DNA from 3 places in the uncultured Methylobacterium sp. genome. Region 3 is predicted to be linked to each of the others. Evidence: predicted binding sites of a transcription regulator. Region 3 holds the regulator's gene; each other region holds the start of a gene.

Region 1 (2,197 bases), on a different contig from region 3:
GGCCCCGTGGAAGCGGCGCAGCCACGCGTAGCTCCACGCCTGCGGGACGGGGAGGCGGGCGGCGAGGTATTCGGGGAAGCGGGTGTGGTAGCTCGTGGTGAAGACTTGGCCCTTCGCGAGACAGCAGCGGCGCACCGCGTGGCCGATCGTGCCCTCGGTGGCGATGTGCACGTGGGTCGGCGCCAGATCCCTCCAGAGCCGCGAGACCCGCCGGACGCTCGCGTGCGCGACCCGGATCTCGCGGTAGCCCGGCATCGGCAGCGAGCGGAAATCCCGGGGCGTGAGGAAGACCGGATCGAAGCCGTGCGCCGGCGCGGCTGCGGCCATGTGTTCCAGGGAGCGCACGACGCCGTTGACCTGCGGCGCCCAGGCGTCCGTCGCGATGAGCAGCCTCACGCGACCGCCCTGCGATCGGTGGCCGGGACCGGCGCGTCGGTCGCCGCGCGTGCGGCCGCGCGGGCGCGGAGCACGCTCGGATAGTGCAGCACCTCCATCCGCCCGTCGTAGTGCTCGACGAGCGCCGTGCAGGACTCGACCCAGTCGCCGGTGTTGAGGTAGCGCAGGCCGTCGATCCGGCGGTCGGCGGCGTGGTGGATGTGGCCGCACACCACCCCGTCCGCCCCCTGGCGCCGGGCCTCGTCGGCGAGGAACGTCTCGAACGCGCCGATGAAGTTGACGGCGTTCTTCACCTTCAGCTTCGCCCAGGCCGACAGGGACCAGTAGGACAGGCCCAGCCGCCGGCGCACCCTGTTCAGGCCGGTGTTGACGAACAGGGCGAGGCTGTAGGCGCCGTCGCCGAGATGGGCGAGCCAGCGGGCGTGGCGCACCACCATGTCGAACTGGTCGCCGTGGATCACGAGGTAGCGGCGCCCGTCCGCGGCCTCGTGGATGCAGCTTTCGGCGATCGCGATGCCGCCGAAGGTGGTGCCGATGTAGTCGCGCAGGAACTCGTCGTGGTTGCCGGGCACGTAGACCAGCGAGGAGCCCTTGCGCACCTTGCGCAGGAGTTTCTGCACCACGTCGTTGTGCCCTTGCGGCCAGTACCAGCCCGAGCGGAGCTGCCAGCCGTCGACGATGTCGCCGACGAGGTAGATCGCGTCGGCGTCGTAGTCCTTCAGGAAGTCGAGGAGCAGGCCGGCTTGGCAGCCCTTGGTGCCGAGATGAAGATCGGACAGGAACAGCGTGCGGACTCGCGTGGTCGCTTCCGCGTCTTCGGCCACGAGCATCTCCCGGCGGCGTTCACGGGGCGAGCCAAACCGGAAACGCGTCTCAGTTTGATGACGCCCGCCGGCAGCAAATCGCCGCGGTGCGGCGAGGACGCAGGGGATGCTTGCGGGCGTGCCCGCGCCCCGGGACAAATTTTTTTCCACGGTGTCGAAGTTTTTCGAGTTTTGCGTCCGCAGCTTGGGCGTTCATAATGCAGGCAAAGCGCCCGCCGGTGAAGACGCTGGCGCAGGGATGGCGGAACGGCGGGAAGGAAGGTGGCGATGGTCGTGGGATCGCCCGCACGCGCGACTTGCCTGCGGCGTGTCACCGACGCATTGAGGATCGGGCTGCGCGGAGGCGGCCGGCAACGCGGGCTGCGGACGCGAGCGATGCAGGGGCGTGCCGCTGCTCCGCGATCGCCCGGCGGCGCGAGGGACGGTGACGATGGAACGACAAGCACGGCGAGCGTGCCGCCTGCGCGGCATCGGTCGCAGCAGGGGGCCCGTCCGGCCCAGGAGCACTGAAGGATCACGACACGCGCATGCGCCGCTCACGGCGCATCGTCCCTGAACACCGGCTCGGCCCGGTCAACGTTTTGGAACTCGGAGGACACATCCCATGGCGGCAACTCGGCGCCCCGGTCGCAACCATCTCTTCATTCCCGGCCCCACCAACATCCCCGACCGCGTGCTGCGCGCGATGCACGTCCCGTCCGAGGACCATCGCTCGATCGACTTCCCCGCGCTGACCAAGCCCCTGTTCACGGACGCTAAGATGGTGTTCGGCTCGGAGAAGGGCACGATCGTGTTCTTCCCGTCGTCGGGCACCGGCATCTGGGAATCGGCGCTCGCCAACACCCTGTGCCGCGGCGACAAGGTGGTGACGGCCCGCTTCGGCCAGTTCAGCCACCTCTGGGTCGACATGGCCCAGCGCCTCGGCCTCGACGTGATCGTGCAGGACGAGGCCTGGGGCACCGGTGCCGACCCCGAAA
Region 2 (2,197 bases), on a different contig from region 3:
TCGGAGAGGCTTGCCCCGGCCTTGGGCAGGAGGCGGATCGCGTCGGAGGCGAGGTACATGTCGTTGCGCAGGTTCGAGGTCTGCGCCGCCGGCACCTGCTTGATCGCGCCGTAATTCTGAACGTTGGCCGCGATGTCGGTGGAGAGGGCGGCAAGCGCGCCGTACACGGCCGGCTGGTTCAGGTCCTTGGTGCGCAGGGCGTCCGCGACCTGCTTGCGCGCCGCGGCCGCCTCGGTCGCCGCCGCACCGGCGGCGTGGCTCGCGAACACCGCGCTTGCCGCCTGCGAGGTCTGGACGAACTTCGGCGTGGTGTCGTCGGACATGGTGCGGTTGAGGGCGTAGGCGGTCGGCGCCGCGCCGATCAGGATCAGCATGATCAGGCCCATGCCCTTCTGCCCGTCGTTGCCGCCGTGGAAGAACGACACGAGCGTGCAGGTCAGGATCAGCAGGCCGCGAATCCACAGCGGGGGCGGCGTATCGCCCTTGGGGGCCTCGTAGAGGTCCTTGCGCCGGACGGTGTACTTGAGCGCGAGGAGCAGGAGGGCGGCGGCGAAGAAGCCGCAGAGCGGGCTGAACAGCAGCGCCTTGAACACGCCGAGCGCTTGGCCCCAATCGACGCCGGAGGTGGCCGAACCCTCGGCGGCCATGAGCTGGTTGGCCAGCCCGACGCCGATGACCGAGCCGATCAGCGCGTGCGAGGAGGAGTTCGGCAGGCCGAAGGCCCAGGTGCCGAGGTTCCAGATGATCGCGGCGATGAGCAGGGCGAAGATCATCGCGTAGCCCGCCCCCGAGCCGACCTGAAGGATCAGTTCGACCGGCAGCAGGGTGACGATGGCGTAGGCGACCGCGCCCGAGGACAGCAGCACGCCGAGGAAGTTGAAGGTGCCGGACCAGATCACCGCCACCAGAGGCGGCATCGAGTGGGTGTAGATCACGGTGGCGACCGCGTTGGCGGTGTCGTGGAAGCCGTTCACGAACTCGAAGGCCAGCGCGATCAGCAGGGCGAGGCCCAGCAGCGCGAAGGCCCCGACCGCGAGCGGCGCCTCGCCCACCGCGTTCATGTCGGCGATCAGGCTGACGACCGCGTAGCCGAGGCCGGCGACGAGGACGAGCAGGAAGGCGACCACGCCGCCGAGGTGCATCCCGTGATCGAGCTTCGGGCCGGTCGCCTGTATGGGCTGCCCTGTCGAGAATGCGGTCGGCGCCGTGGCGGAATCGGACATCTAGATCTCGCTGAGGGTTGGGCTTCGCCGTCGACCGCTTAGGCCGCCTGCATGACGCTCCGGTGACAAGCTTTCCGAAATCCGCCGCCGGTCGTTTGCCGGACGGAAGCTTTCCCGCACGGTCGCGCCGAGACTGTCGAGCGAGACTGTCGAGCACGCCTCACCGCTCAGCGAGACGCCCTCGGTGAGCACGAACGGACCAGTCCCCCACGGACCGGGCGCGTCGATCACTCACCAATGGCCTTCGGCCGACACCCTCTCCGGGTCGATGAAGCCCCACGCGCTCCAGAAATCGCGTCGAGGGCAGGTGCATGCCCGGCAGCTTCATCACCGCAGCCGAATCGCCGCCGGGGAAGCGCATCCGGATGGTCTCGTCGTCGACCGCCTCGCAGGTCTCATCGCGGGCGAAGTTGAGGAAGGCCCCGGGGGAATGCGGGTTCGTCCATTCCTGCACATTGTCGAAGTCGAGCTTGAACATCGCGGCATCGAACCGCTCCCCGTCCCGGTGGACGGCCTCGCGCATCGTCAGTTCCAGCGTCTCGCCGTCGAGCCAGCCCCAGCCCTCGGCGAGGCTCGGCTGGCCGATCCCGTCGTGATCGACGCGGTTGGCCTCCTCCAGGGTGTTCCAGGTGACGGAGAGCCAGTTCACCGGCGAGGGATCGATCACCGTCACGGTGGTGTGGGGTCCCCGGTCGCAGGCGTGTCCATGCCTCCTCCTCGTGTTTGCAGAGCCCGCATGGCGTGCGGGCAGGGCATCCCTGCGCACCGGACGCGGCGCCCTCAATGCCCTGGGTCGAGGCTCGGGCGCATCTCGCTCGCGCGCAATGGACCACCCGATGCCGTCGACGTGATCCTCGGCGGACCGAATGGCATCCATGCCCCGCAACCGCGGGCTTGCGCGATCGCGGCGAGGCCATCCTCATGGGCGGGCGGGCGCCTACCTTGTCTTCCGCGCGGCACGATCCGCGCCGCGA
Region 3 (2,197 bases):
CGGCCGCTTCGGCTGACGTTCCGGACCGATCGAGGACATATGCCCATGCCCGGCCACATCGTCAGCTCCTACGACACCGAACTGGAGGACCTGCGCCGCTCGATCTCCGAGATGGGGGGCGTCGCCGAGAAGATGATGACCGAGGCGACCGACGCCCTGGTCCGCCGCGACACCGCGCTCGCCCAGGCCGTGATCGCCGCCGACAAGCGCCTCGACATCCTTCAGCGCGAGATCGAGGAGCGCGCGGTGCTGCTCATCGCCAAGCGCCAGCCGCTGGCGATCGACCTGCGCGAGACCATCTCGGCGATCCGCGTCTCGGGCGACCTCGAGCGCATCGGCGATCTGGCCAAGAACGTCGCCAAGCGCGTGGTGGCGATCAGCGACCAGGCCCAGGCGCAGAAGATCGTGCTCGGCGTCCAGCACATGAGCGACCTCGTGCAGGAGCAGCTCAAGGACGTGCTCGACGCCTATGCCAGCCGCGACGTGACCGCGGCCCACGACGTCTGGGAGCGCGACGGCGAGATCGACGCCCTCTACAACTCCCTGTTCCGCGAGCTCCTGACCTACATGATGGAGGACCCGCGCAACATCTCGTTCTGCACCCACCTGCTGTTCTGCGCCAAGAACGTCGAGCGCATCGGCGACCACACCACCAACGTCGCCGAGACGATCCACTACCTCGCCACCGGCGAGACGCTGGCGGGCGACCGCCCGAAGGACGACGCCTCGAACTACGCGACGATCGCCCCGGCTGTCTGACCGGCCTCCGAGAAGGGCGTGGGTCCTCACACCCTTCGCGGGAGAGGGACAGGGTGAGGGACGAGAACTTCACGGAGAGGTCACGCCCCTCACCCCAACCCTCTCCCCCTGGGAGAGGAGGCAGGTCGGCGCCACTGGCTGCAAGACGTAGGAATCGGGCGGTCCGTCCCGGGGATGCCCTGCATGCGTACGCGGATTCTGATCGTCGAGGATGAGGAGGCGCTCACCACCCTCCTGCGCTACAACCTCGAGGCCGAGGGCTTCGAGGTGGAGGCCGCCGCGCACGGCGACGAGGCGGAACTGCGCCTGCAGGAGCAGGCACCGGACCTGATCCTGCTCGACTGGATGCTGCCGGGCCTCTCGGGGATCGAGCTGTGCCGCCGGGTGCGGGCGCGTCGCGAGACGGCGGCGATTCCCATCATCATGCTGACCGCGCGCGGAGAGGAGGGCGACCGCATCCGCGGCCTCGGCACCGGCGCCGACGACTACATCGTCAAGCCGTTCTCCGTGCCGGAATTGCTCGCCCGCGTGCGCGCATTGCTGCGACGGACGAAGCCCTCCCACGTGGCCAACCTCCTGGAGGCCGGCGACATCGCCCTCGACCGCGACAGCCACCGCCTGCGCCGGGCGGGAAGCGAGATCCACCTCGGGCCGACCGAATTCAAGCTGCTCGAATTCCTGATGCAGAGCCCCGGCCGCGTCTACTCTCGCGAGCAACTCCTCGACGGGGTGTGGGGCCACGACGTCTACATCGACGAGCGCACCGTCGACGTGCATGTCGGCCGCCTGCGCAAGGCGCTCAACCGACCCGGTGAGCCCGATCCGATCCGCACCGTGCGCGGTTCGGGCTACGCCTTCGACGAGACGTTCTCGCCCGACGATTAAGGGTGCCCGCCGGCCTCGCCCAGCGCGGCGCTGCGGCCCGCGGCCACCGCGTCGAGGGCGGCGAGAACCGACCCTTCGGTGAGGATCTGCGGCAGCACCGCGGGCTCGGCCGTCCCGGCGTAGAGCAGGTAGAGCGGCACGCCGCTGCGGCCTTGGCGCTCAAGAAACCGCGTGATTTCGGGGTTCTGGTTGGTCCAGTCCCCCTTCAGGTAGGCGACGCCCCGCGCGCGCATCGCCGCAGCGACCGCGGTCGTCGCGAGCGAAGTGCGCTCGTTGACCTGGCAGGTGATGCACCACGCCGCCGTCATGTTGACGAAGACCGGTCGACCCTCGGCGAGCAGCGCGTCGAGGCGCGCCTGCGTGAACGGCTCGACGCCCTCCGCCCGGGCCTGGGCGCCCGGCGCGATGCGGTCCCGGTCGAGGGTGAGGGCCAAGCCCGCGACGCCGATGACGGTCAGAACCGCGAGGCTGCGCGCGAACTGTGCCCGCAACGGCCGGGCGTCCCGGCCGATCTCCCACACCCAGGCGGCGAAACTCACCAGCACGAGGCCGA

What was found. Region 3 encodes PhoB, which activates phosphate uptake and scavenging genes when phosphate is short. Its sites were predicted from a motif close to TGTCATNNANCTGTCAT; they were not measured.
Region 1: a site for PhoB is predicted at 1,267-1,283, ahead of ACFE8Y_RS21285 (UDP-2,3-diacylglucosamine diphosphatase). Genes of this name have one in related genera too.
Region 2: a site for PhoB is predicted at 1,275-1,291, ahead of ACFE8Y_RS04460 (inorganic phosphate transporter). Genes of this name have one in related genera too.

What each region holds. Positions count from the first base shown of each region.
Region 1 covers NZ_CAXTBY010000202.1:421-2,617, forward strand. The annotation lists partial or broken gene ACFE8Y_RS21280 (glycosyltransferase family 4 protein) at 1-396, opposite strand, end outside; gene ACFE8Y_RS21285 (UDP-2,3-diacylglucosamine diphosphatase) at 393-1,220, opposite strand; partial or broken gene ACFE8Y_RS21290 (aminotransferase class V-fold PLP-dependent enzyme) at 1,825-2,197, shown strand, end outside.
Region 2 covers NZ_CAXTBY010000010.1:26,572-28,768, forward strand. The annotation lists gene ACFE8Y_RS04460 (inorganic phosphate transporter) at 1-1,223, opposite strand, end outside; gene ACFE8Y_RS04465 (ABC transporter substrate-binding protein) at 1,384-1,896, opposite strand.
Region 3 covers NZ_CAXTBY010000023.1:30,181-32,377, reverse strand. The annotation lists gene pstB (phosphate ABC transporter ATP-binding protein PstB) at 1-16, shown strand, start outside; gene phoU (phosphate signaling complex protein PhoU) at 46-759, shown strand; gene phoB (phosphate regulon transcriptional regulator PhoB) at 943-1,644, shown strand; gene ACFE8Y_RS07905 (protein-disulfide reductase DsbD family protein) at 1,641-2,197, opposite strand, start outside.